DNA from 4 places in the Paenibacillus xylanexedens genome. Region 2 is predicted to be linked to each of the others. Evidence: riboswitches for the same ligand, from Rfam matches in the RefSeq annotation. Region 2 holds a riboswitch; each other region holds the start of a gene.
The links. A riboswitch is a leader RNA that binds a small molecule or an ion and turns the genes downstream of it on or off. The one in region 2 is predicted to bind cyclic di-AMP.
Positions count from the first base shown of each region.

Region 1: another riboswitch for cyclic di-AMP. It lies ahead of BS614_RS03550 (C40 family peptidase); the one in region 2 lies ahead of BS614_RS10950 (HAD family hydrolase).
Region 3: another riboswitch for cyclic di-AMP. It lies ahead of BS614_RS14270 (C40 family peptidase); the one in region 2 lies ahead of BS614_RS10950 (HAD family hydrolase).
Region 4: another riboswitch for cyclic di-AMP. It lies ahead of BS614_RS03175 (resuscitation-promoting factor); the one in region 2 lies ahead of BS614_RS10950 (HAD family hydrolase).

Region 1 covers NZ_CP018620.1:825,758-833,754, forward strand. The annotation lists gene rluF (23S rRNA pseudouridine(2604) synthase RluF) at 1-110, shown strand, start outside; gene motB (flagellar motor protein MotB) at 324-1,142, opposite strand; gene motA (flagellar motor stator protein MotA) at 1,129-1,929, opposite strand; gene BS614_RS03520 (hypothetical protein) at 2,163-2,456, shown strand; gene BS614_RS03530 (4a-hydroxytetrahydrobiopterin dehydratase) at 2,707-3,003, shown strand; gene rbsK (ribokinase) at 3,048-4,031, shown strand; gene BS614_RS03540 (c-type cytochrome) at 4,106-4,462, opposite strand; gene BS614_RS03545 (GNAT family N-acetyltransferase) at 4,613-5,107, opposite strand; gene BS614_RS03550 (C40 family peptidase) at 5,463-5,933, opposite strand; cyclic di-AMP (ydaO/yuaA leader) riboswitch at 5,937-6,074, opposite strand; gene BS614_RS03555 (hypothetical protein) at 6,320-7,171, opposite strand; partial or broken gene BS614_RS03560 (M1 family metallopeptidase) at 7,182-7,997, opposite strand, start outside.
Region 2 covers NZ_CP018620.1:2,495,318-2,503,314, reverse strand. The annotation lists gene BS614_RS10960 (Nramp family divalent metal transporter) at 1-860, shown strand, start outside; gene BS614_RS10955 (HAD family hydrolase) at 966-1,649, opposite strand; gene BS614_RS10950 (HAD family hydrolase) at 1,777-2,175, opposite strand; cyclic di-AMP (ydaO/yuaA leader) riboswitch at 2,291-2,466, opposite strand; gene BS614_RS10945 (glutathione peroxidase) at 2,838-3,317, shown strand; tRNA gene BS614_RS10935 (tRNA-Leu) at 3,469-3,551, opposite strand; gene BS614_RS10930 (urease accessory protein UreF) at 3,996-4,697, shown strand; gene BS614_RS10925 (hypothetical protein) at 4,964-5,167, shown strand; gene BS614_RS10920 (nitrogen regulation protein NR(II)) at 5,195-5,830, shown strand; gene urtE (urea ABC transporter ATP-binding subunit UrtE) at 5,861-6,556, opposite strand; gene urtD (urea ABC transporter ATP-binding protein UrtD) at 6,534-7,343, opposite strand; gene urtC (urea ABC transporter permease subunit UrtC) at 7,306-7,997, opposite strand, start outside.
Region 3 covers NZ_CP018620.1:3,168,628-3,176,624, forward strand. The annotation lists gene BS614_RS14230 (hypothetical protein) at 1-956, shown strand, start outside; gene BS614_RS14235 (GNAT family N-acetyltransferase) at 1,063-1,611, shown strand; gene BS614_RS14240 (glycosyltransferase family 4 protein) at 1,805-2,935, shown strand; gene BS614_RS14245 (YkvI family membrane protein) at 3,070-4,125, opposite strand; gene BS614_RS14250 (xanthine phosphoribosyltransferase) at 4,330-4,911, shown strand; gene BS614_RS14255 (hypothetical protein) at 5,009-5,338, shown strand; gene BS614_RS14260 (hypothetical protein) at 5,458-5,676, shown strand; gene BS614_RS14265 (carboxymuconolactone decarboxylase family protein) at 5,818-6,147, shown strand; gene BS614_RS14270 (C40 family peptidase) at 6,221-6,685, opposite strand; cyclic di-AMP (ydaO/yuaA leader) riboswitch at 6,691-6,822, opposite strand; gene pelA (pectate lyase) at 7,242-7,997, shown strand, end outside.
Region 4 covers NZ_CP018620.1:750,910-758,906, reverse strand. The annotation lists gene yabG (sporulation peptidase YabG) at 1-818, opposite strand, end outside; gene rsmA (16S rRNA (adenine(1518)-N(6)/adenine(1519)-N(6))-dimethyltransferase RsmA) at 878-1,780, opposite strand; gene rnmV (ribonuclease M5) at 1,785-2,330, opposite strand; gene BS614_RS03175 (resuscitation-promoting factor) at 2,486-3,670, opposite strand; cyclic di-AMP (ydaO/yuaA leader) riboswitch at 3,944-4,197, opposite strand; gene BS614_RS03170 (TatD family hydrolase) at 4,439-5,209, opposite strand; gene BS614_RS03165 (HD domain-containing protein) at 5,543-6,820, opposite strand; gene BS614_RS03160 (AbrB/MazE/SpoVT family DNA-binding domain-containing protein) at 7,138-7,392, shown strand; gene rsmI (16S rRNA (cytidine(1402)-2'-O)-methyltransferase) at 7,675-7,997, opposite strand, start outside.

The DNA.
Region 1 (7,997 bases), 1.7 Mb from region 2:
TTCGGATCATGAACATCCATCTTGGAGAAATGGCGACAGGTTCATGGAGAGAGCTTACCCCTGCTGAAAAAGCGGAGCTGGGCGGTCTGTTGGACTATTCACTGGAATAGCTGGTTCGAGTTCGACTAATTAACTGATTGAAGCCCTGCTTTCCGTAAGGGAGTGCAGGGCTTTTTGGTATAGGGTCAATAATGACAGGTGAATCTTCCAAAATAGCGTGAAAAAATGTAGAGATAAACCAAGCATAAGCCTTATATAAACCAAAAAGACCGTTCTCCTTGTACCTGGAGAACGGTCTTTGGTTAATGAATCGCTGCAGGCCTCTAGTTTCCTCCGCCAACGGCTTTTACATTTGTATTGTTACTTTGATACTTCCGAATGATAGATACCTCTACACGGCGATTCTGTGCCCGTCCCGTATTGGTGTCATTGCTGGCAATTGGGTGATACTCTCCATAACCACTTGGTGTGAATTTGGAAGGGTCCAATTGCGAGTTCAGCAACAGGATTTTCAGGAAGTTGAGCGCACGATCTGCGCTTAGATCCCAGTTATCCTTATATTGGTTGTTCGAAATGGGAATATTATCGGTATGACCGGATACAACCACTTCATATTCAGGGAACTCCTGCAGCATGCTTGAGATTGCTTTGGCCAGGGATCGTGATTCAGGCTTCACATCTGCTCGGCCTGACGAGAACAGGGCGTTATCACTGATGGTGATCTTCAATTCAGACTGATTCAGCTTGGTGTTCAGCTGGTCCGAGAGCCCGTTCTTCGAGATATATTTGTCGAGTCGCTCTTTGAGTTTCTCCAGGTCTTCTTGTTCTTTCTTAGCCATCTGTGCATCTGTAATCTGAGCTGGTGTTTTCTTGGTGATTTCTGTAGGTTCCTGTTTGTTCTTACCCAAATCAGCACCTGGCGTATCCGGATTCATGGACGAATGGTCCAGAATCCCGGAACCTCCATTTAATGCACTGTTTAGTGCGGAAGCCATCTGCTCGAACTTAGCTGCATCGATTGAACTCATACCGAACAATACAATAAAGAGAGCGAGCAACAAGGTCATCAAGTCGGAATAGGGAAGCAACCAGCTCTCGTCTATATGCTCTTCATGTGGTTCGTGCTTCTTAGCCTTTTTCACCTGGTGATCCCTCCTTCTCTTCCAGTTGTTTACGTTCGGAAGGTGTCAGGAATACGGATAACTTTTGGTTGATGGCGATGGTGGAGACACCGGATTGTATGGATAACAGTCCTTCAACCATCATCAGCTTGATCTCCATTTCTTGCTTGGACATCCGTTTCAGCTTGTTAGACATCGGGTGCCATAACACGTAACCACTAAATATACCAAGGAGTGTTGCGATAAATGCTGCCGCAATCGCATGGGAGAGTTTCTCCATGTCACTGAGATCGGCAAGTGCTGCGATGAGACCTACAACGGCCCCGAGAACCCCGAGCGTTGGTGCGTACATCCCCGCCTGAGCGAAGATCAAGGCACTGCCACGGTGGCGCTCCTCTGTAGCATGAATATCTTCCATGAGCACATCACTTACAAATTCCTGATCGTTGCCGTCTATAATCATACGCATACCGCCACGAAGGAACTGATCGTCAATCTCTTCTACTTTTGATTCCAGTGCAAGCAAACCTTCACGACGGGTAGTGGAAGCCCAATCCATAAATGTGCCGATCAGGGATACGCGATCAATAAGTACTTGATTTTTGAAAACAATCCCGAAAAGCTTAGGGATTTTCTTAACTTCAGACATCGGAAATGCGATAAAGATGGTTCCTGCCGTACCAACAAAGATAATAATGTAGGCTGCGGGATTGTTAACCAGGTTGATTAAGGGCGCACCCTTCAAGAACATACCAAATACAAGGGAGACCAGCCCCAAAATTAGTCCAATAATCGTTGAAATGTTCATCATACACCTCATCCATGAGATAAAATTGAATCCTTTCAAGCGGCTGTGTTCGGGCTTCCGGACGAATTTTTGGCCGCAATCCGTTCAATGTTAGGCATTCCTTACGGTTGCTAAAACAGTTAAAACGGTCATATATGTATTTATCGACCAGAAGGCCTTTTTTTTTAAGGGCTATTTTCAGGTATAATAAGATCAAATCCGCTCCTTAGGGGCCGAATAGGAGTGAAAAGCCAATGGGCGTAAAGCATGGACGGGATTATGAAGGAATTTTGACAGATCTGACAACGGCAATCGGACGCATACCGGATCGGTATGTTTTCTTTGAAATGGACGCGGAAGAGTGGGAGAGACTGGCTGCATCTGACCAACTTGAAGTGGATGAGGCGTTGGCGGAGGATTTGTTCTATGCGCTGGGCGAGGAGTCCGTTATTCCGGTTGGAAGTGGCGTGGTCATCCATGATAAGGAACAGCACCGCATTCATATTTTGATCGGGGAAGAAGAGTTGACATTTGTACCTTTAATTTAGTGTGTTCACATGCATTTTCAGGGGTATAAATGGAATTGGAATTCCCCTCAAAGCCTTATGGTTATTGGTTCTATGCCATGTAGTTGATTGGATTTTGAAGCTTGTCCGTGGTAAGATGTTAGTCGTGAAATGGGCCAACCGCATGGCGGTGAGCCTGGCCTTTGAGGTTGCTGTTGATCGCACCGAAGGTGTCGGTGGTTATACGGACGCATGTCTGTAATGTACCATCCTATGGGGAGGAAGATAACGCATGGTTTTTTCGCAAGAGGAAGTCGAAGCTCATCTGGGAAGGCTGGAAGGCTGGGAACTGGAAGAGGGACGGTGGATTGTACGTAAATTCGTGTTCTCCAACTACATGAAAGGGATTGCATTTGTGGATGAGGTCGCTGCGATCTCGGAAGCATTCAATCATCATCCTTTTATTACGATTGATTATACAACGGTTACGTTGCGTCTCACATCATGGGATGCGGGTGGTATCACATCTGTAGATATCAAGGAAGCAGGGCAATATAACGAAGCTTATGACAAAATGAGGTCGCAATAACGAGGTCGGTTATTATCACGCGGCCAGAAGTGAGTGAACCATACATGTCAGACTATAATCAGAAACAACCTCTTATTGCTGTCGTAGGCAGTCTCAATATGGATCTTGTGGTGAAGACAGACACGATTCCGGAAGAGGGAGAGACGGTGAGCGGTGAGGAGCTACATTATCTCGCTGGTGGCAAAGGGGCCAACCAGGCTGTTGCCGCTGCGCGTCTGGGTGGACAGACTACGATGATTGGCGCGGTGGGATCGGACGGTTTTGGCGAACGTCTGCTGCACAGTCTGACGGAAAGTGGTGCAGATGCCTCGCGGGTTCGCATATTGGAAGACACGGTAACAGGGACGGCTTCCATCTGGCTCTCTCGGGGAGACAACCGGATTATCGTTATTCCTGGTGCGAATGGGCAAGTGGTGCCTGAGATGCTGGAAGAGGCGGATACGGTAAAAAGCCTGACTGCAGCCGCAGCGGTGCTGCTGCAGCTGGAGATCCCGCTGCCAGCGGTTACCCGCGCCGCCCAACTGGCGGCTGAAGGCAGCGCACTGGTGGTGCTCAACCCGGCTCCCGCGGTGCCGGGTCTGCCCCAAGAGCTCCTGCGGTGCGTCGACGTTGTCACGCCGAACCGCAGCGAGCTTGCCGTGCTTACCGGCCGGGATCATCTCCGGCCGGAAGACCTGGATGCGGCGGTCGCAGAGCTCGCCGCATCCCTCGGGGCCGCTGTCGTCACGACGCTCGGCCCCGAGGGGGCTGTGTACGCGGCGGCGCCTGGTGGCCGCGTACAAGCAGGGCGTGCCGGCGCGTGCCGTGCGCCCGGCTACGCCGTAAGCGCCGTCGATACGACCGGCGCTGGCGATTGCTTCAACGGCGCGCTGGCAGTAGCCCTCGCGCGCGGTGAGACTTTGGACGCGGCCGTAGGCTTCGCCATGGGTGCGGCCGCGTTATCCGTGACAAAGCTCGGCGCCCAGTCCGGGATGCCGTCCGCACGTGAAGTTGAGGCCTTTCTGGCTGAGCATGCCGCAGAGGCTTAATAATTGATATAACAAAGAGGCTCTTATTCTCCGAAAAGGGGATTAAGTGCCTCTTTGTTATGCGTGTGCAGAGATTATTTCTTCTCTGACAGCCACATGGCGATATTTGCAATCTCTTCATCCTGCAGTTTGCCCTTGAAGGAAGGCATACCACCTTTACCTTTGACAATCGTAGAATAGATTTTCTCCAGATCATCCTGGCTGCCGATGTTGGCCAGAGCAGGTCCTACGCCACCTTGAAGCTGATCCCCGTGACAGGAGATACAATTGGCTTTGACCAGTGCTTCAGCTTGTCCGGCATCCAATGTTACTTCCGGCATGGTTGGCTTGGCTTCTTCAGCCACTTCTTCTTTCCCTGGAAGCGTAAACATTAAAACAATAGCTAAAGCGCATGCTGCAAAAAATACTCCGCTCATGATCCATTTGTGCATCCCTTATGTCCCCTCCAGAATGAAAGATCATCTAACCTGAAACTATCCATATCATTATAACGGAACCTGTACTGACATCATAGCATTTTGTGGGAATTTTTTGAACTAATCACATAACAAGGGGCAAATTTGGTTGTTTTGCAATGGATTCTAACCGCGAGGCCCTTCATAAACCATACAGTGAAAGGGCTTCAAGCCGGTTGGGGTCTGCCGTTCGTATGTATCATGGGTGACAAATCCACTCTTCAGATAGACTTGAATGGCACGAGCATTCCAAGTGAGTACTTCCAGATCAATCTCATTCGTGGGATTTCGGCGAATGGCTTCCTGTACAATGGCAGTGACAAAAGCTGTCCCTTGACCCTGACCACACAGCTCTGGATGCATGCCAAGGCCAATCCGGGTTACCCCTTCAAGTGGGAAGTATTGAGCAAACCCACATATACGATCGTTCTGATCCAAGACGATCGCATATTGCTCCTGCCGTAGCTGTGCATCTCCGAATTCCACTTCCAGAGCTTTCATCTGCTCCCAGGGGAGCCAGCTGTAGATATTGTAAGGCGGGTCATACTGCCAACTGCAGATAAGCTCCGCATGTTCTTCTCGCATGGGTACAACGTGAAACGTCACAGGGGTTTCCTTCATACACCTGCATGCTCCTTTCCTTGAAACAGAACTCTTTGTCCACTCTACAAAAGTGATGTTCATTTAGCAAGTCTTCCTTCCCAAGAAAAAAAATGAAACAAAAGTTCCGGTAATTTCGTTTATATTATAACGGGATGGGTAAAAACATCATAAGGGCACGGACGAACGAACGCAAAATGAACCTGTTAATGTCGCAGGATATACCCCGAGTATAGCTTGCAACATGAATAAGGATTGAAGCACAAAAAAACCGCCGGATACATTCCTGCGGAGAATGTACCGGGCGGTTCTGTTATGCTTTTTGCTTCGTTCCAGTATGGTTAATGGTTACAGCATCATGTTGCTCAGCTTGTCCCTAGTCAAGGGCCAGTGATTCATATGCGTCCGTGCTCATAATCCGTTTCGCGCCAACATAACGATTGGCCCAATAGTTTTCACTCAATGCACTGATCGTAACACCTTTGGATGAAGAGGAGTGTGCGAACTTTCCATCCCCTACAAAGATTCCTACATGAGATACGCCTTTACCTGTTGTATTAAAGAACACCAGATCGCCAGCTCTCATTTCCATGCGGGATACGGAATCGCCCATGTCGAATTGGGAACTGGATTGGCGTGCCAAATCAATACCCAACTTGTCGAATACATACCGTGTAAATCCGGAGCAGTCAAAGCCGTTGAGCGTTGTTCCTCCACTTTGATATGTAGTTCCCATTGCTGAATCAATTACTTTGTCCATCTTTGAATCTGCGAATGCGCTACCTGCACCAAGCGATAAAGCGAATGTGATGCTAAGTACAGCTGCGGTTAATTTCTTCTTGAACAAGAGATATTCCCCTTCCAACGCCTGCGAGGTTAGCTTAAGGATTCGGTTGAAGGTCCCCTATGATCCCTCTGTAGCAAGATCAATTCACCCATAACTGGTTCCCCCGCTTCCCAGGTGCCAGGAATTTGGCTATGCTAGTTATGCACCTGCGAAATCAAGAAATGACGATTTAATTTTAAGTAGTTACAAATATGAATGTAAAGATTACAAAGTTGTTACTAAAAACTCACTGCGATTATTGTAACAGAGGAGTACGGCTTTGGCAACGTTTAGCAACAAATTTAGCAAAAAAAACCTCGACCTTTGACGGGAAAAGGTTGAGGTTTGCCTATTTATAAGTACATATTAGGCCATGAGTTTAACATGTGATGGTAACAATTTTTAAACTATCTGCTCTCACCTTTGGATATTTTGGACTGCCATAATCGGAAATGGCTGCATATTTTCCACAGACTCAATAGACATCTGGCAAGTGGATACGTCTGTTGTAGTATAAGTCCGGTAAGTCCCGTTAATAACCATGAGGCTGTAGTGAATGCCCCAAAGACGAGCAGGTGTACTCCGCCCAGCAGGAGTGCAATGCCGATTACGGCGATGAGATGACGCAGTGCAATCCAGAGGGCTTTGAGGGTACCGTGAGCCCCGCCTTCTCCTTCTGGTGCCGAAACACCGAACTGCATGTAGAGTATGACATGGTGGATGATCCAACCATATACGATCCAGGCAGCGACATATGGTATACCAGGCAAAAGTAATTGAAGGGAATGAAATCCGTCCATGAGAATTGAGTAGAGCTTCGGTATGAGCCAGTAGGCGGGCAGAAGTATCAATAATGTACGTATGGTGTGGAGCAGTAGCATCGGTTTCCACAGATTTTTGATTCCGCGGACAAAGGGGATACGCTCTTCTGTAGAATTAAAGTGCTGAAGTGAGTAGAGCAGTCCTGCCTGAATGAGGGGGCTGATCAACATGCGAACCAGCAGCATGCCCCCGAGAATCCATAGATAACGATGAACCTCCGGATGGGTAGACAGGTTAAGTTGACTTTCCATTTTGAACAAAAGTGTACTCAGCTCACCGGCATCAGCATCTGGATAGCGAAGGAGTAGTGGGATGACCGCCGATTGTACCATTCGATAGAAGAAATATCCCCAAATGAGTTGATAAAGAAATAAGAGTGCGGCAATGAACATATGCTGACGGACGAGAAACCAGCCTTCACGTATTTTCGCTTTCACCGTTTCCACCTCACCATGACAGACCTCCGAATATGGCTTCTATTAGTTTGGTTACACTCATGCTCCAGCGGGACTTCGCTCGCTCATCCAGTCCGGATTTCAGGAAATTATTCATATGGCGGTTCTCCAGCACGATCGTGTACAGGGGATCGGTCATGGCCCAGGATACGGGGGATGTGTGAGTTAATTTATACGTGATGCGATCTTCTTTGCCATTCCATTGCTTGGTGAGGATATGCCCGTCTTCAAAAGCAATGCGAACAGGAACGGCGCTGTAATCACTACCTTTTTTTGTGATCGTCACGGATGACTCGTACAATGTTTGACCGTCTTTCTGTACGGGCGTAATACGAATCTTCTCTACAGCAAAGTCAGCCATCCCATTACCATAGACGTATTGATCAAAATAATCAGACCAGGAAGTGCGGGTCACTTGCTCCACAACCTTTTGAAAATCAGCGGATGTGGGATGTTTGAAACGGTACTTCTTCACATAGGTAGAGAGAATACGCTCCATCTTCTTGGCACCAACTTGATGTTCAATGCCGAGCAATACTAGCTTGCCGCGTGTGTAGACATTGGCTGCATACTCATCCTGTGAATCAAACTTCCAGGATTCTTGTGTTAAGGATGAAGGAGACGTAATCAGTCCCGATTGTACCGGCAGATTCGGAATCAATCCGTATTCCTGCTCCATCAGTTTGTCTTCTGCATAAGAGGTGAATCCCTCATCCAGCCAGGCTTCCTCGAATTCGTTGCTGGCAACCATGCCGTAGAAGTACTGGTGTCCGATCTCGTGGACTATGGTACGTTCCAGGTCATAACC
Region 2 (7,997 bases):
TCCTGATTCTTGTGCTGCAAAACAAAGGCTTCCGCGCTTTGGAAACACTTGTCATTGTGCTGATGGCGACCATTGCCCTCTGCTTCGGGATTGACCTGTTCCTGGCAAAACCGGATATGGGCGGTGTTCTCCATGGTTTTGTACCAAATGTTGAGATTCTACAAAACCCGGCTATGCTCTATATCGCCATCGGTATTATAGGGGCAACCGTGATGCCGCATAATCTGTACCTGCATTCTTCCATTGTGCAGACCCGTCAGATCGAACAGACACCACAGGGTAAAAAAGAAGCTATTCGGTACTCGACCATGGACTCGACAATCGCACTGACACTTGCCCTGTTCATTAATGCAGCCATCCTGATTGTATCTGCTGCTGTATTCCACAGTGCTGGTATGACGCAGGTTGCCGAGATCGCAGATGCCTACCATCTGCTGACACCTCTATTGGGTACTACGGTTGCAAGTATTCTGTTCGGTGTGGCGCTGTTAGCATCAGGTCAGAACTCTACCCTTACAGGTACACTCGCTGGGCAGATCGTTATGGAAGGTTTCCTGAACATTCGAATTCCGGCTTGGCTGCGCAGACTGGTCACACGTCTGATCGCCATCATCCCGGCGGTAATTGTTACAGCGATTGCAGGAGAACACGGCACAGAAGAACTGCTCATTTTGAGCCAGGTCGTGCTGTCGCTTCAATTGCCCTTTGCTGTAATTCCCCTGGTGATGTTCACGAGTGATAAAAAAAGCATGGGTGCATTCGCCAACAAATTGTGGCTCAAAATCATCTCATGGGTCATTGCCGCGATTATCGTTGTGCTGAATGTATATCTGATCATTCAGACGATCCGCTTGTTCTAATCTCGTTCTTATCGACAAAATACTAAAAAGGCTGATCAACTCCGGTATTCTATACCCAAGTTGATCAGCCTTTATTGTTGCAATCCAATAAACAACCATCTGCATCTAATCCTGATTTGGCATCAGTAACGGCAGAAGTTGATCCAATGAATCAACAGTCCAATCCGCACGTTGGTCATCCGATAGTTCTGGCTGGAATCTTCCGTAACCCTGCATAATTCGAATCGTACGCATGCCCAGCTTCCGAGCAGGAATAATGTCATTATCGATCCGATCCCCGACCATGACGGCTTCCTCTGGCGCGCAGCCTGCCTGTTTCAGGGCCACAGCGTATAACTCGGGATCTGGCTTGGACACCCCTTCTTCAGCCGAGCAGGCCAGAACATCAACATACTTCCGCAGTCCGTAGCTTTCCAGTCTCTCTTCCGTTCCAGGACTCTGATTGGCAATAATGCCAATGTGATAATGCCGTGACAACTGCTGAAGAACAGAATCCGCTGAAGGAAAAGGACGTTCAAGATCTTTTTGAAACTTCAGCTTGTCCTGAATCTGTTTCTGATGCCCCTCGTCTTCAACAAATGTGCGAATCGCCACTCTCATAGGCCATTGCTCATATTTTCGGTAACAGTTCGCGAACAGTTCGCGTACCGCCTCAATTGTCACCGGATACCCCAAAGCACAAGCTTCACGGACGAACTGTCCGATAATATCATCAACCGGCTCCCATTCATCCACCAGTGTATCTCCAACATCAAAAAACAACCACTTTAATCCACCCACATCCGGCACGCCAATTCCTCCTTGTAAGCATAAAAAAGAAGACTCACCATCTTGCATGAGTCTCCTCAAACTTCCGTTTATCGATACATTCAATTATAACAGGCACCTCACACCTGAGCAATCACAAGCTATGGCATTAACCATTGAGGAGAAAGCCAACTTCCCCATTGAGCGAATATACAATCCGGTCTGCGCCCATGCCCCGATAGATGCCCTTAGGATGACTCTGCTCCGTAATGACGCACAGGGATTTCGATGTCCATGAACGGCAGATCTGTAAATAACGACAGGTCAGATTCAGGCTGTTCTCGAAAATAAACACGTTGCCTACGCTGCCCTGCGGCAAAAACCATTTTTGAGCTGCAGCCGTATTCATGCGAATGACATGTTCTACTCCGATTCTACGGAGTCGGCGCTCTTCCCCTGCACTGTTGGTTAGAACGGCAAACGGCATTTTTTTGTACATCAGCAATTTGATAAATTTGCGTCCTGCTTCATTTGGAGCAGTCACTAAGATCATCTCAGTATCCATCATTCGTTCCTCCCTTGGCGTGAAAAGACAACAAAAAAGAAGCGTGGGGGACCAAGGCCTCCCGAACGCTTCTTAAAGAATCCATGGCGAAAACGCCATGAACCAGCGTACGGCTTGTTGCCTCTCCCTTTAACGCTTACGAGGTTAGCTGACGGATTCGGGCGCGAGAGTCGCCCTATTTCCGGCTGTCACCGGAAAATTCACCCCATGAATGCCTACTGTCCTGGACAGCGCATTCCGTTGGTTCCCCCGTTTTCCACTCATGAATGAATGGAAACTCAGCGATTAAAACATCGTTCGTATATCTTAAGATAAGATCGAGCGATATTATCGTTTGTTTCGTTTTTCATATACAATTTAGTTTAAATTGAAATTACGTTATGAATCATACACCCGTGCCATGACGGTGTAAAGTCCTCACAGATCACCGAATCGGCAGATTTTTGCCAATACTCATCCATAATAACGCTTACAATAAGGTTATACTCTATCCATCTCTTCAAGGCTATCTAATTCTCACTCTGACGAAAATCACTTCGCAATTCATTCACGTATTCTGCACAACTTGCCTGTTTTGATTCTTTTAACACCATATAAGTTTTGCATTATTTAATTGTAACCAATATAATAGAAGATATAAGAGTAAATAAATGGAGGCGATTTAGATGACAGTCTACGATTACAAAGTGAATACCCTTCGCGGTCAAGAAGTTGAAATGTCCGACTACCGTGACAAAGTGCTCCTGATTGTGAATACGGCAAGCTCATGCGGACTTACCCCTCAATTCAAAGGTCTGCAAGAATTGCAAGACAAGTTCCAGGATGCGCCATTTGAAGTCCTTGGTTTCCCAAGCAACCAGTTTGCACAGGAAAAAGGATCTTCCGACGATATTGCCGAGTTCTGTCAGATGAATTATGGCGTGAGCTTCCCCATGTTTGAGAAAATTGATGTGAACGGCTCAAGCGCTCACCCTCTTTTCCAACACCTTAGCACAGAAGCTCCTGGCCTGCTCGGCTCCAAAGCAATCAAATGGAATTTCACCAAATTCCTCGTGGATCAGAACGGACAGGTCATTAAACGTTATGCTCCCAAAACAACACCGGACAAGATTGAAGAAGATATCAAGAATTTGCTGCAAAAATAATACATTGGCCACCCGTAGCCGGAAGGTAGAGCACCATTGCCCCGGTAATGGATGGCCTTTTTTTCTCAACTTTGATGTCATACTGTTCGCAAAAGACAAAAAAAAAGAAGCTTTCCATTAACGGAAAGCTTCTTTTTAATCGTTCATATGATGCGGTCGAGAGGACTCGAACCTCCACGGGCATACGCCCACTACCCCCTCAAGATAGCGTGTCTGCCATTCCACCACGACCGCATGTCGTAAATAATCGGCAACAGAGTTGATTATACCGGGTTCTGAACTAAAAGTAAAGTATTTTTTAATACTTCTTTTTCAGCTAGGCATTTTCATCAAAAATCGCATAATCTCGTCATCTTTACCCATGAACTGCATATTATTAGATTTGATCCCCTCTTTTTCGGTAAGAGCCGATCTTGTTGATTCATTTATATATAGTCCTTCCTTATATGTAGTCCTCCCTGCACTTCACCACATAAATAACACAATAAGTTATATAAAATAACACAAATATTAAATCCCAGATTTGATCCATTAAATTTCACTGATGCTATTGACAAAAAGCGGACATTTATGGGATGATAACTATCATATAATTCGGATTTTTAAACATAAAGCAAACAAAAAGGAATATAAATGTCACTTTAAGTAACATTTAACGAACACAGGAGGCGAATGATTGTGAACCGTGGGAATAAGCTGCTCGATTATGTCAAACTGCTTGATTCCTCTATTCAGGTTGGAGGGTTCACCCATTCCTTCGGCATGGATATCCATATCAGGGAGGGTACCATTCGTAATGCTGAAGATCTCGAATCATTCATGCGTTGTCAGTTGCATCCCAGCATCGTTCGTCTTGAAGGTATGGCCATCAAAGGCATCTATACCGCAGCAGATCACAAGGATACATGGCGGATAGCTCTGATCGACAAGCTCGTCCATGTTCAGCGAACCCCTGGAGATCTCAGAGAACAAGCTGCCGCCATGGGTAAACGATTGATCAGACTCGCACGCGCTCTGCACCCCTGGATTGAATTCAGCCAGCTCGAACAGATTTTTGCCAAATACGATTCGGTTGGCTGCCTCTCCACTGTTCATGCCTGGATTAACCACCACCTCGACATCCCGGTCGAAGAGGCGGTCCTTGGTTACCTGCATTCAGCCATGAATGCCTGCATAACCGAAGCCTCCAAAGTCATTCCCCTGAACAACGATACAACCAAGGATCTGATGGTCCGCCTGGCCACAGATCTGGAGAATGAATGGAAGACCGTCAGCGCCTCGGCTGCGGATGGACTGGCACAGCCAACCTCGATGTCCATGAAATCATTTTTCCCCAGTTTCCATATGCTTGGAGCTGGACTTCATGCCTACAGGGCCTAATCCTCTTCCTCCTCATACCTGCTCCCCTTCATTCAAACAAACTAAAAAACACGCGGCAACCTCCTTGCCGACGTGTTTTTTGTCATTTTATTTGTTTTATTTACGTATTTACGCCATTTATCATCACAAAATACACTTTTTTCCGTCTTTTTTAATTGTTAGATGACGAATTTACGTATATAATGAAACATACAGCTCGCATTTCTATATATTCTACATGAAGAAAGGGCGGCTGAATACTACATTCTAATCAGGGGTGAACCCTTTTGAACAAGAAAAAACCAGTTACTCCGTTCGGATGGGCCATCAAACGACGGCTAACCGAACTTCAAGTGGACCAGAAGACCTTTTGTGAACAGCATGGCATCCCACCCTATCGTTTATCCAATCTTATTCACGGCACACGCAAAGCAACCCGATTCAGGCACCTGGTCGCTGATATTTTGGATATTCCAGATGAACTGAGATAAGATTTCTGCCAAAGGAGGGTCCTATCCATGAGACATGTTACATCCGATCTGGAGAGGCTGTCGTTCCAGTCCATACGTCACCAGCTCATCATCGTTGATCACAATTGGATTATCCAAAGTTGTAACCGTGCCTGGCAACAGGGACTCGGTCAATGCTCACCAAACCCGGATATACACAGTAGTCATAGACATTACCTGCACCTGACGGAAGCCTGGGCAAAACGAGGCAAGAACGCAAACATGGCACTTGTCGCACAGAATTTGAAAGAACGCGGAATACCCTTTAATCGAAATCATACATATGACATCTGCGTGTATACTGTATACAACGAAAAGAGGTGGTTTCGTGTAGAACTCACCCCTCTATCTTATGCAAATTCAATTCTGGATACCGATCTCGCTTTGATTTCACACATGGATATTACCGAACAGAGAAAGACAGAACACCAATTGAAGAAGGCATTGTCTGAAGTGCGCACATTGCGCGGACTGCTGCCTATTTGCGCCGTCTGCAAACAAATCAAGGACGAAGAGGAACACTGGAACTCCGTTGAGAGTTATCTGGAGAAGCATACCCACGCCGAATTCACCCATGACATCTGTCCGGAATGCATCCGGCGGTTATATCCGAAATACTCGAATATCCTGGACAAGCGTTCCTGAAACCTTTCTCCTCTCGCCGACTAACTATAACTATACGGAGAGATGATGTTCAAACTGCGACATATCCAGTTCTTGCGGTGTCCCATGCAGGGTTATGGTCCCTTTGTCCATGATATAGATGTAGTCTGCGGCACTTCGTACAAAATCGATACTCTGCTCTACCAGCAGAACCGAGAGGTTCCCCTTTGCCTTGAGCTGCAAAATAACCTGCCGAATGTCCTCCACGATAGAAGGCTGGATGCCTTCTGTCGGCTCATCAAGGAGCAACAACCCCGGACGCGAAGCCAGTGCCCGGGCGAATGCCAACTGTTGTTGCTGTCCACCACTCAGATCCCCGCCCTGCCGTCCATACATCGTCGCAAGCACTGGAAACATCGCCAGTACATCCTCCGGGAACGTTTTTACTCCCGGCGCACTTGTCTCCAGACCGAGCAACAAATTTTCTTTCACCGTAAGCTGCGGGAAAATCTCCCGCCCCTGCGGTACATAACCGATCCCTGCCCTTGCCCGCTTGGCTGTGTCCAAGGTGGATAACTCCTGGTTTTGCCACCGAATACTGCCCTTACGTGTTTTGAGCAGCCCCATTAATGTTTTCATCAACGTTGTTTTCCCTACACCGTTACGGCCCATCAGACACACCACCTGTCCAGGCTGTACATCCAGGTTCACACCACGAAGCACATTGCTTTCCCCGTAGCCGGATTCAATTCGTTGCAGCGACAGCATGGTCATCCCTCCTTTTGCCCAGATACACTTCTGCCACTTTCGGGTCTGCCTGTACCTCCGCCATCGTACCTTCCTTCAGCAGTTTCCCTTCATGCATCACCGTTACCTTGGCTGCGAACTCTCGCACAAACTCCATATCATGCTCCACCACCACAACCGAGCGTTCACGCGCAATCTCTTGCAGAAGTCGCCCGGTCTTATGTGTTTCTTCATCCGTCATGCCTGCGGCTGGTTCGTCCAGCAACAACACCCGCGGCTCCTGCAGAAGCAACATGCCGATCTCCAGCCACTGCTTCTCCCCATGCGACAACGCTCCTGCACGAGCATCAACGCGATCTTGCAGACCAATCTGGAGGGTAACACGCTCCATGGCAGCACTCATTTTCCCATATCTCCGAATGCCAATGGCTTGCAAAGGAGAACGGCGAGTCTCCGCCGCCAGCGTCAGATTCTCCTGCACCGTCAGACCTGCAAAGATCGATGGCGCCTGGAATTTGCGTCCCACACCTTTGCGAACAATCTGGTGCTCCTTCAGTCGTGTTAATTCCGTACCATCCGCCATCTTCACCGAGCCGGACATGGGTTTTGTTTTGCCGCATATCACATCCAGCATCGTTGTTTTCCCAGCACCATTGGGTCCGATCAGAAAATGCAAGTCATGTTCGTGCAGCTTCAGATTCATGCCTTTGACAGCAACGAACCCACCAAAGGCCACTGTAATATCCTCGGCTACCAACACTGTCGATTCCTCAGTAGACTTCAGGTTTTTCCCGAGTGACTTGGACATGCGCACTCTCTCCTCTCCGCTTCAGCAAGCGAACGACATGACGATATACACCTACAATACCGTTTGGCATGAACAAAACGACCGTTACAAAGAGCCCACCAATGACAAACAACCATCCTTCGGGATAAGCCTCACTTATGCCTGTTTTGGCTGCATTCAGCACCACCGCTCCGATGACCGCTCCAATAAGAGTACCGCGACCACCCAGCGCAACCCACAGGACCATCTCAATGGAGGGCACAATCCCCATCATGGATGGCGAGATAATACCCACCTGAAGAACAAACAACATGCCCGCGATGCCTGCAAGCGCACCGGAAAAAGCAAAAGCCAGCGTTTTATATCCTGCCGGATCATATCCGAGGAATCGCACCCGATTCTCTCCATCACGCGCAGCTTCGAGCACTTGGCCGAACCGACTGTTCACCATTCGACGACAGAGCACATACGCGATCACCAGAACAGCAAGCGTTATATAGTAGAGAGCAATCGTCGTTCCAGCGGAATGAAGTGTAAAACCAAAGATCGAATTATATCCGGTGATGCCATTTGTCCCACCCGTCCATTCCTGTTTACCAACAAAGAGTGTTACCATAATAAGAACCAAAGCTTGAGTCAGGATGGTAAAATAAACACCGGTGATCCGGTTGCGGA
Region 3 (7,997 bases), 670 kb from region 2:
GCTCACTGTTCCTTGTGTACAGAGAAGGAGATCGTTTATCAGGTAGTCTTCAGATTGAGCAGGAGTCTCTGCCAGATGATACAGAGGAATTTATTGTGGAAAAAGTGCATGCCTATGTCCGATCTCTTGCAGATGCGTTGGAAGCTGCGTATTATGAAGTGCTGGTTAGTTGTGGCTCATTACATACGGTTCTGCATATGCCTGAGTCAGAGAAATTGTGGCCGTCTGAAGAGATGAATCATGACGAAGGCAGCTATGACGATATAGGTAACAGTGGAAGCAAGGTAATTCCTGTTTCACAAGCAGAATCGTTTACATATGAAGATCGGGATCAGGTTCTGGAGATGGAAATGGTAAGCGCAGGGCGCAGCATATCGACGTATATATTCAATGATGTCGAAGGGCAGGAACTTGCAGAAGCTTCCTTAAAACAATATGGCGCTGATGTACAAGGTGAAATACACTGGTATGACGAGCCGGAAGAGAATCAATTGGAAGCTGCGGCAGAGTTACTTGTCAGAGAGCTGGATGAAGATATCATCGATACGATTACGATCCGCATGTGGCATCAGGGCAACGAACTCGAAACGTTAGAGTGGGTACATCGCGATTTCTCCGAGGAATTTGAGGATACCGATGAATCGGATCTGGATGAGTTGGAAGCTGCTGAAGAAACATGTTATGTCATGCTAAAGCGTAAGGATCGGGAGTTTCGGGTATATGAGCTGTTTCTTCAGGAGCGAGGTGGATTGCCTGTGGGAACAGCAACAATAGACACTTCTCATTCCGATCTGACGGGATACATTGATTACGAGGTTCCTGGTACCAGCATTCAGCGAAAGAGCCTGGTCGAGGTGTTGATGCAGGAGTTGGACAAGGAAATGGAGTTTGACACCTTGCACCTGACGATGTTGTATCGAAATCAGATTATTGATGAAGCCAGAATAGATGGGTAAAGGGCAACCGCCTTTTACCTTTTTTTGTTCTCGTTTTGACGAAAAATCCATTTCCCGGTATAGTACCATTAGTTTAAAAGAGATCAGGAAGCGGAGGAGAACAATGATGCACTCATTCAGGATCATTAGCCAATATATTAACGATGGTTTACAAGCGGTTCAGGCGAAGCCGGAAGATACGGAGGATGTGATGTCGCTGCTGGTGGAGACAGCCGAATGGTTACAAAGCCAAGGTTCTTCCCAATGGAACGCTTTGCTTAAAGGCGAAGATTCACATGATACGGCAGGGGCGATACGGCGTGGGGATGTGTTTGTGTTTAAAAAAGGAACGGACGTAGCGGGGATGGTCATCCTTTTGGTTCAGCCAAGCCCTTGGGATATTCATCTTTGGGGTTCAAAAGCTCATGCCGAGGATGGCGCAATTTATCTGCATCGGTTAGCGATTCGAAGAAAATATGCTCAGAGCGGTCTGGGACGGTCCATTTTGCAATGGTCCAGCAGCGGCATACATTTTGAAGGCAAACATACTGTTCGGTTAGATTGCGGAGCGAGCAATGCTACGTTGAACGCCTTTTACGCGCGGAACGGGTATACTTTTTTGGGAGAGACCGATGGTTACAGTACATATGAGAAGTCCGTGGAGCTACTGAGCTGAGAATTCTGACTATCCAATGAATATGTTGACGACAACCGCAAGCGATGGACTGCTGAATTAAAGCTTTTGCTTCTGAGGGGAACGTTTCATGAATATGTTGTATATACGAGTTATCGTAATATAGATGTTCCGGCTTCCCTATGTCATAATGGATAGTAGAGCAGTACGTAAGTTAGAAAGGGGGAAACTAACGGTGAAATTGCTGCAGGCGCTTTTCTTTCCTCCGGAGCAGCCCGGAGGTGTATCCTCTATGATTCCTTATATGCAAGAGAGATTTACAACCCCAAGGTGGGAAATGGATCTGTTCTCGTTGCCGAAGCGAATTCGCAACAAGGGCAGAGAGGAAGTTCAGTTCGAAACGTTTGATTGGACGGAATATCAGGATAGTCCTGTTGTCCAAAAATATATTCAAACTTATCGTGATTATCTTTGGTGGACCAAACTGCGTATTCAGAAGCCCTATGATCTGATTCATGCCCACCACCCAATTGCAGGACTTGCGATGAAAACGGTTTTCCCGGATACACCCCTCATTCAGACGATTCACTCCAGTTATGAACGAGAATTAATTCTTAATGGACGCATTGAAACGGATGGACCGGAGCATCGATTCCTGCTTGCGATATATGGTGAGCTGGAACACCAGGCAGAGCGCCTCTTGACGGTGTCGGATTCGTTCCGTCGTTATCTGGCTCCCTACGTGAAGGAACCTGATGTCATCGGTGTGATTCCCAATGGATTTGATGAGAAGCGCTTTAAGCCGATCCCTCATGATAATGCGATACCACAGCTGGTCACGGTATGTCGGCTTGTTCCGGCGAAAGGGTTGGATATTCTATTCAAAGCCTGTGCGGAACTGAAGGGCCGAGGTCATGACTATGTGTTACATATTATTGGAGATGGACCGATTCGTCCTGATCTGGAAGAATTGGCGCAGCGATTGGGGATCTATAATGAGACCATTTTTTATGGTTACACACTGCACCCTGAGGAATTCATGCCATTCTTTGATATTTTTGTACTTCCTTCTCGGGCAGAAGCATTTGGTTCCGTCTTTGCTGAAGCGGCGCTGAGTTGTCTTGCCCTTGTGGGTACGGATGTAGGTGGTATACCGGAACAGATCGAGAACGGTAGCAATGGGTTGCTTGTACCGGCAGAAGATCCTTCTGCATTGGCTGAAGCGCTTGAAAAGGTGATGCTGGACCCGGCTTATCGTTATGAACTTGCCCGTTCAGCGTGTGAAAAAGCCAAGACACATTACTCGCTCGGCAGATCGGTCAATGAGCTGAAAAAGATGTATCTACAGTTTCCCAGCAAAGCCTAAAATGTAGAGCAAAAAGTGCGAGCCGCTGTGATAAACAGCGGCTTTTTGTCATGTTTAAGGAAAGAGTACCCGCGGTGACTTGTGGTTATGAGGCAAACGGATGCTCATATTCATGAAGTACATGACCGTGAGATTTATATATTGTTGCGTTTACGAAAGGTGCCCCAGCGGTTCAGTACCAATTTGGCAGCCCAGATTAATGCCATACTTCCAAAGATGGGGTAAAGGATGGACAGCAGGGAACTGAATCCAAACTGGCTGAGTGAGTAACACAACAGCATAATGGTTAATGTAATGAAACGGGGATGGACACGTATATGTTGTCTCAGTTGCAAGGTCATTCCATAGATATCGGCTACAAAGGTACTGAATATTTCCATGAAAATAAGGGATACATATACAGATTGCACTGCCCATCCAAGTTGAAAGGCAATGCTACCCATCGGGATTTCGAATTGAATGATGCCGGGCATCTGAGCTGACATGGCAAAATGAGCTGCCATCAGCATGAAACCAACGCCAATTCCACCCAATACTCCACCCCACTTCAGCACATTCCGGCTACGAATCTGGTTACCTACAGGCACAAGAACAGCTTGAGCCAACACCAGATTGAATGAAGTATACAATAGTGGAGACAGCCACACTTGAATAGGGTTTGAGTCTGTGGTCAGTGTGATGAATCGGGAAGCACCTGGATGATGGATCGTACTGGTGATCATGAGCAGAGATAACAGGAGCATCATGGGCACGACGATGCTATTCATTTGTAGAATGGCTTGAATGCCCCGACCGAGAAGCAGATATGTCCCTACAAGTGTGACGATCAGACCTGTCTGATAATGCAAACCCAGATGCTCGACAAAAACGGAACCTGCTCCGGCAAGCATGACACTGTTCACGCCAATGAGAATGAGAAGGGTCACCCAGGTGATCCATTTGCCCGCCTTATGGCCGAATAAATGTTTGTTCAGATCCTCATAAGAGCGGGACCCGGTATCGTGAGCGATCAGCATCATTTTGGTACCTAACCAGACAAAGAGCATGGTGGATAAGCCTATGGTGATGGTGGCCCATTTGCCATACTGGGTAAAAAACTGCAAAATTTCCTGCCCTGTAGCGAAGCCGGCTCCAACAACCGTTCCGATGTATGTAAATGCGATCTGCAGCACCCGAAATGCCTGTTTCATGTGTTTCCCCTCTCAGGCCCCTGTATAGTTTGGACATGCGGGTACCATGGTACAAGGTATGCTTGACCCACGAAAGTCATGACAATCGATAATGAGCTTTGGCTTGAATTACGTCTCAAGGACAGCGCCCAGGCAATTTCGCTTGAACTTATAGATAGATATATGATACTTTTACCTCATAGGATAGGCTTGGGAGGTCAAATCATGGAATTATTGAAACAACGAATATTACAAGAAGGTGTGGTTATCTCGGATCAAGTATTAAAGCTGGATGGTCTGTTGAACCACCAGATTGATCCTGCATTAACGATGGAGATGGGACGTGAGTTTGCTGCCCGTTTTCGTGAAAGTGGAGTAACTCGGGTAATCACGGTAGAATCCTCAGGGATTCCGGTTGCGTTTGCCGCAGCCTATGAACTGGGGGTGCCCCTTGTATTCGCCCGTCGCAAAAAAACACTTCTGGCTGATCCTGATGCTTACTGTGAACGTGTACCGTCCTTTACCAAAGGAATTGTAACTGACATTATGGTATCTCGCGAGTTCATTCATGAGAATGACCGCATTTTGTTCATTGATGATATTATTGCCAATGGAGATGCCGCTCGTGGCGTCATCAAAATTATCGAGCGTTCCGGTGCGGAACTCGTCGGATTCGGCGTTGTGGTCGAGAAAAGTTTTCAGGCAGGGGCACGCACGATTCGTGAACAGGGTATTCCGGTGGAAGCCTTGGTACGCATTCGTTCCCTGAATAATGGTACGGTACAATTTGACGATAACGAAATGTGACATTTTAAAGGAATAGGGCCTATTTTTTGAACTATGCCTTTGCATGACCGCCGATTTCATTTATAATGGGGTTATGTTAGGGAGAGGAGGCAACACCATGGGGAACCAACTGGCAACAGAACAATTTTTTAATGATAAGCTGGCGGAATCGAAAGTTCATTTTGAACGTGCCCTGGATTGTAAACATACGGAATTCGATGACCTTTATCCCTATATGATTGAACATCCTCAATTTTTCTGGTACAAACGCTATGTTGCCTGGTCAGAATTACTGACGATTGTAGGCTTGTGCGAAGAGTTGTCCTTCTCTTGGAAAGAACAATTTACACCGCATCAAGTGGAGTACCTTGAAGAACGTGTGATGTCCGCCAAAGTGCTTGATTTTTGGTTCGAAAAGAACGACAGCAAAGAGCACGCGCAGCGGTAACTTTCAGTCGGGACATAATTTCGAATGACATGACAGTCCAATACAGTCACGTGAGACCTAAATGACTTTTCATTTAGGTCTCTTTTTGTAAATAAATTTGAAATATAGGAGCCATGAAGATGATTAGTGATACAGAATTGGACGCCCTGCGTCTGTCAGGTGAGAAAGTTAGAGTCGTACGGGACGAGCTGGAATCGAACGACGTGAAGGGGATTGTGGTTGCCTGGGATGGGGAGCAGGTACTTATCCGTCGTCAGAATCGACGTGTCGTTAAGCTGGACCGAGGTTACAGCTATCAGCTGTTCAGCGAGCCGCGCCAGAGTCCACTTAGTGAGTAACAGCTTATAATTATGGCAGGGCCATGAGCGTTAAATGTTTGGAATTACCATGATTTCTTGGCATAATTGGCTCACTCGGGAGAGAAGATAGGTACAGTGAGGAAGATCTGTAACTATAGCCGAGAGGGTGTGCTACAAGCCATGACATTGATGAATGATAAAGTTCATGCCTACAAGGATCAGATTGGAGCATTAAGCGATGTACTGCCAGGTGTGGTGAAGTCGTATCATGAGTTTACCGGAGAATGTTTCCAACCTGGCGTGATTGATGCGAAGACAAAACAATTAATTGCGCTCGGCATTGGATTGTTTGCCAACAATGAGGTATGTACCTTCTACCATGTAGAAGAAGCCCGTGCCAAGGGTGCAACAGATCAGGAGATCATGGAGACCGTAGCCGTGGCCGGAGCTGTTGGAGGAGGACATGCCCTGTCTCAGGGTGCGATGCGAGTGCAGAAGGCGCTGCATTAGTAAGTAATGCAACATACATTTTTAAGTGCAAAAAAGGCATCCGGTTAATAACCGATGCCTTTTTGTATGTGAATCACATTTTACCTAACATTTTATCGTACATAAACTGTCCAGTTACCCGACGTGCTGTTACATAGCGGTCATTGAAGTATGGATTCGATAACTTCGTGATGCTTACACCTTTACTGCTGGAGGCATGAGCGAATTGTCCACCGCCGATATATACACCTGTATGTGAAATGCCTTTGCCCATCGTATTAAAGAACACCAGATCACCTGTCCGAACATTGCTTTTGGCTACCGGAGTACCTGCTTTGGCTTGCTGTTGCGAAGTTCGTGGCAATTCAATGCTGTATTTGTTGAAAAGATATCTCATAAAACCAGAACAGTCGAAGCCGGCTACAGTTGTGCCACCCCATTTGTAAGGAATACCTGTCATGTTGTTCACTACGGAGTTGATACTGCTTGCCTCTGTGCTTGTTGCCCCGGATGTAAATAATACAGCTGCTCCAAAAATGGAGATAATCAGTTTTTTCAAAATCAATGTTCTCCCTTCGATGCCTACGGAGTTAGCTAAGGGTTCGGTAGAAGGTTCCCTATATTTCCTATGTATAAGAATAATTCACCCAAAATGGTTCCCCCGTTTTCAAACATGAAACTCGGCAATGAATAATTAAGTTTTTGTAACTATTTGAAACTATATTGCATAAATGCGTAATTGTCAAACCCATTTAAACCCTTTCTTAATACCTCAATGTTAGCGGAATTAAGGTTTTTATATGAAAGAAGGGATCAAGTTTGGGTATCATTCATGACAAAAACGTCATTATTGATTCGTTTAAGACGAATTTGGATAAATAAATAGGTTTGTCATGAGTTAAAAGAACTATTCCGTTATGTAGAATTAGAGAGATTATATTCATTAAGTTGCATATATTGACAAAAATCGATTTTTTGCATATTATCTGATTATCCAATCCACATATTGGATTAAAATTGATTTTATTATGCGATAAATACAAATAAAGGAGGTTTAGAGGCGCGTATCCTAGGTAAAGTAGAAGTGGGAGATTTATAAAAATGAACATAGGAGAGTGTTACATTTGAAAGCGAAGAAATTAGTTACTTTTGTCCTGGCATGCACCATGGTGTTCTCAGCAGTTGGAATGGCAGTTCTCCCTGTAGGGACGGTATCTGCTGCGGATGCATCGGGTACAACAGCGAGTATTTCTGATATTTTGAAGAACCAGCTGCCGGATGGAGGTTGGAGAAAAGATTATAAACAGACAAGTGGAGAGTGGGCGAAGTCCACGATAGACAACAAGGCTACATACTCAGAAATTAGAAGATTGGCGAAGGAATTTAAAAAGACGAATGATCCGCGTTACTCCACAGCTGCAATCAAAGGAATTAACTTTTTGATCAACATGCAGTATTCAAACGGCGGGTGGCCACAAGTTTACCAAAGCTCCGGATACCACAAGCATATCACTTACAATGATGATGCCATGATTAATGTAATGATCATGCTGGATGAAGTAGCAGCACGCAAAGGTGATTTCTCTTTTATCGACAGCACACTTGCTAATCGGAGTAAAAATTCAGTTGCCAAAGGTGTGGAGGCGATTCTGAATACACAAGTCGTTTCAGGCGGTAAGCTGACAGCATGGGGACAACAACATGATTCCAGTTCCCTTAAACCAGCGAGCGCAAGAATCTACGAAGTGCCATCGCTGACAGCTGGAGAGAGTGTAACGATTGTTAAATTTCTGAAAACCAGACCTGCTAACGCTAAAATTACCGCATCCATTAAAGGAGCGGAGGCTTGGTTTAACAAGGTGAAAATTACG
Region 4 (7,997 bases), 1.7 Mb from region 2:
TCGACACCACCCACACCCTGGCTGCCACTGATGGTATTGTGCAGAACATCACTCATGTTGACCGTATCGCGCACAGAAGTAAAGGAGGCCTTGGCTGCCACATAGACCGGATCAAGTGCATGAATGAGAATTCTGCCTGGAGAACTGGCAAAGTTCGCTCCAGCGCGCAGCAGTGCCTCAAAATGGGACTGACAGGCCCCTGCCACAATAGTGAGTGCGTCCAGATGGCGTTCATATTGTCTGGCCACCTGAATGGCCGACACAAAATTTTGCGAGTTCTTGTAGCTACCGAGACTATATAAGTCATAGGGCTGACGTGTCTTTAACACCCCATCATGACCCGTAATAACTACGATATCCGGACGTACTTTGGGTAATAAGCGGTATAAGGTATCTGCCATTGCCGATTCATGGACATACTGTCCCTCTGCGGGCACACGAAGTTGCTCATAGAGATCCATACTTTTTTTCAAATAGTTCGGATCTCCATCCAGATGAAGCACCTTTCCAGGCATTTCAAAATAAGCCGGTTCCTGCTGGGCAGACCAATCCTGTACCAGACCTTCACGATTCCGCTCAGCCTGTTCCATACGATTCTGCTGCAGACGGGACAGGGTCTGATGTGCTTTAATATGCGCCTGTCTGGTCTTGGCGCTTTGTGGTTCGTAGGGAACCTGTATCAAATCGTCCACCGGGGAATCGGCAATCAGCCGGAACTCAGTCCCTTTAATGACCGCAGCATCCAACTGGAGGCCTTCCACCCGAAAAGTCACATCGCCGCCGTATGACTTCCGAACGACCAAGTCTCCGATATTCATCAACGTAATCACCTCTACCCCATCGTATGGGCAGAGACCCGGTTTGGTTCATTCAAATTTTACAGCGCTGCACGTACCCCAGCTTCCCACATTACGGTGCTGAGTGTGGCATACTCTTGCAGACTCAACGTCTCTCCACGTCGGGACGGTTGAATACCTGCCTGCTCCAGCAGAATGTCTGCCTGTTCCCGGTTCTCCTTTGTGAAGAAACGTGCCTTCAAATTGTTTGAGATTGTTTTTCTCCGCTGGGCAAAAGAAGCCTGTACCACTTCGAAGTAGTGTGTTTCATCCGGAATCTCCACTGGTGGCTGCTCACGCACTTTCAGCTTAATGACAGCTGATTCCACATTAGGTTGCGGAATGAAGACCGTAGGAGGCACAATACACACAAGTTCCGGCATACTGTAGTACTGAACTGCGATGCTCAGACTGCCGTAGTCTTTTGATCCTGGTGCAGCAGCCATGCGTTCAGCCACTTCTTTTTGAATCATGACAACAATGCTGTCTACCGGCAGCTTCTCTTCCAGCAGTTTCATCATGATTGGAGTCGTTACATAATAAGGCAGGTTAGCCACGACACTGACTTTGTCCACGGATGCAAAATCCGTATTAAACAACTCAGCCAGATCAAGCTTCAGCACATCCCCATGATGAACACGTACATTCGAATAAGGCTGCATCACTTCTCCCAGGATTGGGATCAAGCGCTGATCAATCTCTACGGCTGTGACAGGACCGGCTACCCGAGCCAGTCGCTCCGTAAGGGCTCCAATACCCGGCCCGATCTCTAACGCACCCTTGGACTCGTCCAAATCGGCTGCATTAACAATTTTGTTCAGTATATTTTGATCGATCAGAAAGTTCTGACCCAGACTTTTCTTAAATGAGAATCCGTGTCTTTGAATAATCTCTTTCGTACGCTTGGGCGTTGCAATTTCAATCGTTTCTTCCATGTTCTTCATATGCTCACAATCCTTCACGTTCAATTTGCGCTAATGCTGTAGAGAACTCTTCCCGTGTAATCTGAAATACACTGAGACGTTTGTGGAACTGCTTACCGTTACAATAACCGATGCCCAGCAGATTACCCATCTCCATGCGACGTGCAGCAGCCTGCGGATGCACAATAAGTCCTGCCGCGATCAGGTCCTCCCAATCGATCAGGCTCGGAGCACCTTCGTATGAAGTATGTACGCGTGCCAACGCATGACGGATCGCCTCTGGTGAGGCATTCTCCACCCCAATGTCCCCTTTGCGCGTTGCATCGGCTTCCGGAATGAAGGCATGTTTGCAGCCTGGCACCTTGTTCGCAATAATTTTACGAATGCGTTCGCCAGCATGATCCGGATCTGTCAGTACAATGACTCCCCGTCTCTCCTGAGCAAGCGCAATCCGCTTCAGAATGCGTTGGTTGATGGCTGATCCACCTGTTTCTATGGTATCGGCTTCCACGGCCCGACGGATAGCCACCGTATCGTCACGGCCTTCCACCACAATGACTTCTTTTATCATGTTCCATTTCTTCCTTTCTAACGCAAAGAGAAGAGGAATATCCTCTTCTCTGCCAAACGGCGGGGGAGACTGAATTCAGACTCCTCCGCCGCATATTCCGCATGAATCATTCATGCAACTATTTTATAGCATTCCCATTTCAAAGTAAAACGATTTTAGTTCGCTTCCGGCTTCACCGGACCGATCACGTAGACCGTCTTGCCTTTCTTACGTCCAAAATTCAGGGCATGCTTCACACTGTCATAATACACATCAATTTTGTTGCCTTTAATGGCACCGCCTGTATCTTCCGCACGACGGAATCCCAGACCTTCGATATATACCCACCAGCCAATTGGAATGACTTTGGGATCAACCGCAATGGTGCGTCCTTCCGTTACACGAGTACCGGAAGCTGTTTTAGTTCCAATGCCAGGCTCTTCGGAAGAGTAGGCAGTCATGGATACATTTTTAAGTACTTTGGAGTATTTAAAAGAAGTCCCGGATACGGTAATCACTTTGCTGCCCGAGGCAGATGTTTTCTTCGAGTTCGTTGTTGTAGCCTTTTTGGTTGTTGACGTTTGAGCCGATACGGTCTGAATCTCAGGTTCTTTCACGACCGGTTTTGCTTTGGTGCCGACAGCGATCACTTTATCTACACGATTATTCGCGACAGATTTGCCGACCATTTTTTTGGAGACCAATTCTCCATCCTGAAATACCTTTTCGATATGCTGCACAATTGTGCCTTCTTTGCCGTTCACAACGACACGGTTATCCCCTTTGTACAAGCTAGGGTCAGCCGTTTTAATGACTTTGTAAGCGATCGGTTGCTCTACATCCACTGTACGCTTTGTTACGCGCACTACACGGATCTTCATCTCCGCTTTGATCGCAGTTCCAAGCGCCGGATACACTTTATCATTACTTTCAACTTGAATACCTGATTTTTGAATTGCATCTTCTACCGATGAATCGGTTGTATAGAGAGTCTTGGTGTCTCCGTCTGCCGTAATGTTAACTGGAACGGCCCGCTCAATAACGATTCGGTCTCCATCTGTTAACGCCCCATTCATGGACATGGATACCTTATCGTGAGGGCTGACTGTGATCGACTGCTCCTCCAGCATTTCCTGAAGCATTCCTGTACGAGTCTCTACCACCTGAGCTTTGCCATCAATAACCAGTGAAATTTGTTTCCCGGCCTGACCGTAAACGACTAACAAGATCATGATTGTAAGCGCAATTGAGAAAATCGCGATCAATGCCATTTGACGCATGTTCTCATGCTTCCACCGCAACGCGAAAGACTTACTGGATGATCGTGACTCATGGGTCTCTTCTGGTTGGAATGTGCCCACTTCTCCGTCCTCCTTCATAGCCTCGCCGTCTAAAGTAATGCATGATGTCTTTGACGTGACTATACCAAATTTTCTACAGAACACAGATTGGACCAACATAATCCGGTTCTGCACCATGAATCAATCTTCGCAACATGATGTCATCCTCCTGAATACCTACCGTATGATGACAATATTTCTTTTATTCAAAAACAAAAAAGCCAAAGAAAGAGTGTAAGAGGAACTCTTTCGTGGCTTCCGAATGATTTTGAATATCGGAAATTCATGCACGAGGTTGCCTCTCTTTTTCCGCTTGCGAGGTTAGCTGTCGGGTTCGGGCGAAAGAGAGCCGCCCTATCTTGGGTCACCCGCTCATGGCGGACGCCCTTGAATTCACCCCGAGACCCAAAGAAGAAATCAAATACGGCTTCGCAGTTCCCTTCGCTGCTTTTGGGTCAGCGAACGTTGCGCATCGGCTAAATACACCGATGTTTAAGCCCTATTGGTTCCCCCGCTCTCCGTTAACGGAGACTCAGCGAGACTGATTCATGAAAGTAATGTTGTTTCATCGGAAAGTGTCCCTTTGTTCATCCCCCGAACATCTGTCCAATTTTCCGCACAACAATTCACTGAAAAGATGATATCCTGTTTTGATGCATGTTGTAAAGCGTTGATCAAGTACGTTTTTCTGAATATTTGGTTAAAATATTGTAATATTCTTGATTTATTTGGATCAAAGGGCAAATTACCTCCGCTTACCTGCCTTTTTCACCTCATTTGCTCGTTTTTTTAACGAATCCCAAATCGTTCCATGGCATTTTTGGTTGTTATTGCAGCAATTTCCTCCACCGAAATGCCTTTAATTTCCGCAGCTGCCTCTGCAACCAGACGTACATGCGCTGTCTCATTTCGCTTCCCACGATAAGGGTGAGGTGTCAAATATGGAGCATCTGTTTCAATGAAAAACCGGTCCATAGGAACCTTCTCCAGCACCTCTTTAGGCTGCTTTGCATTTTTGAATGTGATCGGTCCTCCGAAGGAGAGATGGAAGCCCATATCGAGGCAACTTTTTGCTGTTTCCCAGCTGCCCGAGAACGAGTGCATCACACCACCAACTTCACCCGCCTTCTCTTCACGCAAAATTCTTATGATATCCTCATGCGCATCCCGATTATGGATGACAATTGGCATGTTCACTTCACGCGCCAAAGCAATTTGTTGTCGTAATACGCGATGCTGTATTTCTTTTGGTGAAGTATCCCAGTGATAATCCAATCCAATCTCACCGATCGCAACCACTTTTTCATGCTTGCATAAAGATGCAATCCAATCCAAATCGCCCTCCTGCATTGTGATCGCATCTACAGGATGCCACCCTACAGCTGCATATATAAAGTCATATGTTTCGGCGAGTTTCATTGTGGTTGGAATTGTCTCCCGGTTAAAGCCAATGTTGATCATGCGACCAACTCCTGCATCCACAGCACGCTGAATCATGTCCTCGCGGTCCTCGTCGAATTGTGGTGCATCCAGATGTGTATGTGTGTCGAACAGCATCATGTCTGTATCTCCCTTCATGTCGAAATAACGACTATCTTCTTTTTCAAAATCCAATTTGTAAAATTCAATAATTCAATGACTCATACATAAAACATTTTGGGTAATCTGTGTATTACATCATTACGTTTGTTTCTTCACAACTACAATATATAGAAGATATACGGATATTCTGATCTATATATTGCTAATTGTGCTCATTCTGCCTGCTTGCATTTACAAAATTATGTCGATCTACATATACTCCCCATTAAAGCAGATTACTGTATCATGGAAAATAGCTCTTTTAGAAAGTGTTTTGATATCGAAATTCTTCATCGGATTATACCCACACGATTACAAGAAATAGGGGCGTATATGTGACGGTAATTCGTGAATAATCGCATCCACCTTGTTTTGCGGGTAATACAAATGATGTTTCCCTCGGTGAAGCCCACTGATGGAACGGACAATGTCAGATACTTCTGACAACTCACGTAAATTGTCCTGTCGATCCAGAAGAAGAATCTGCTTATCTGTGGATTCATCCGGACGAAACACATCATACGGATTATCCGAAGGAAAATCAATTTCAAGATCATATTCGGGATCGAGGCCAGCCTGTACAAAAGCTTCCCGAATCTCTTCCATCATTGTCAAGTCGACCTGTTCAAGCTCTACATACTTATATAACTTGCGATCCATAAAACGTTCGCATAACTCACTCAGAACAGTATCGTCCTCCTTGCGCCACTGCGTAAATGCCGTCTGAATTAATGCTTCATCCAACTGCAAATATTCATCCACGGATAATTCTCCTTCAAATAATTGAGGGAGTGGATCAATCATGAAGCGGAATTGAAAACCATGTTGTAGGAGTGTTTTCGCTCGCTTGAATATTTGCCGCAATATAATTTCAGAACTACGAGTTACCGGATGGAAGTAAATCTGCCAATACATCTGATACCGAGACATTAGGTAATCCTCCACAGCATGCATGCCTGACTCCTTGACTACAATCCGCCCATGATAAGGACGCAGCATCCGAAGGATACGATCAAGGTCAATCGTGCCGTAATTTACACCTGTAAAATAGGCATCCCTGAGCAAATAATCCATTCGGTCTGCATCAAGCGGACTGGTCACCAAGTTCACCACAATCGGCTTTTCATACGTTTTTTGAATGACAGACGCTACTTTCTCAGGAAAATCAGGAGCATACCGTCTTAAGATCGCCCCTACTTCGGTATCACCTGTAATAATGCGACAAGTCCAATCTTCGTGATTCATGTCAAAAGCTTCCTCGATGGAGTGAGAGAATGGCCCATGCCCGAGATCATGAAGTAGAGCTGCACACAGAGCTACAATCTTTTCTTCCTTCGGCCAATCCGAATAATGACTTCTTTCAAATTGAGAGATGATCTTGCGTGTGATCTCATAAACACCTAGTGAATGTGAGAACCGACTATGCTCTGCTCCGTGAAAGGTAAGGTAAGAAGTACCCAGCTGACGAATCCGGCGTAAACGTTGAAATTCCGGGGTGTTAATTAACTGCCATATAACCGGATCTTGCACGTGGATATAATTATGTACCGGATCTTTGAATACTTTCTCTTCCGTTAAACGTTGTTCCATGTCGACTCACTCCTTTAATTTCTTTTATATTAACGCTTTGAGCTCTGCGATTCACCTAAGATTCGACACCATATGACGAACTTTGTCGAATGAAGTAGTTTTGTCGTTTTCCAAATCGACAAAGCTGACATTGAGGTTTAAATGCGAAAAATGGCTTCCAATCCCTTACCACCAGTAACCTTGTGAAAAACAGCCTTAATTTTAAGCTAATTTTAAGGTTGACTGATTTGGGAATCGTTGGTATGATGAGTATCATAAAACATAAAATTATGTCGAATAATGACAAAGATAGTTAGCTGAGAGGAGCACTGATTATAATGATGAAATCAACAGGTATTGTAAGAAAAGTGGACGAACTGGGACGGGTAGTTATTCCAATTGAATTGCGCCGTACGCTCGGTATTGGTGAAAAAGATGCTCTGGAAATCTATGTTGACGGCGAGCGCATCATGTTGAAGAAATACGAGCCTGCTTGTATCTTCTGTGGTAATGCAGAGAACGTTACTTACTTCAAAGGTAAAATTGTTTGTAACGAATGTATTTCCGAAATCCCTGCACCTGTAGCAAAATAAAAAAATACAGGTATACTGGACTTATCTGAATTGTTATTTCTAACCTTTTTAATATTCCTTAATGACCTTCCCGGTGTGAATCCCACCGCGGAAGGTATTTTTTTGCCTTGTTATGGGTTCCATTACCCAAAATGATTCTGTCACACGCGAACTGGGAGAGAACGGTGAAATTTGTTCGGAATTTTTTTTAGCCACTCTGCTCTTTTTAATATTCCACTAAGGTTGGATATAAGCTTCTTTTCAGGTTATGTTCCCCACAACAGAAGATATTTGGTTAGATTACTACTCGATTAATGCATTATATACATCACGCTTCGCCAGACCGCGATCGGTAGCCGTTTTTTTCATTGCATCTTTGCGGTTATGTCCTTCACCCTCATAATGGCTGACATGATCCGCGAGTGACATGAGCTGCCACCATGCTTCGCGCTCAGCCTTACGCTCCTCTTCCTTAATGCCTTCTACCAGCAAGCAGTACTCGCCAAGAGGTGGATGTTCTTCAAGCCAGTCTATGCATTCCCTCACAGTGCCCCTTGCGAATTCCTCATGACGCTTGGTTAGTTCACGTGCCAGGACAATCGAGCGATCACCCAGAATTTCTTCAA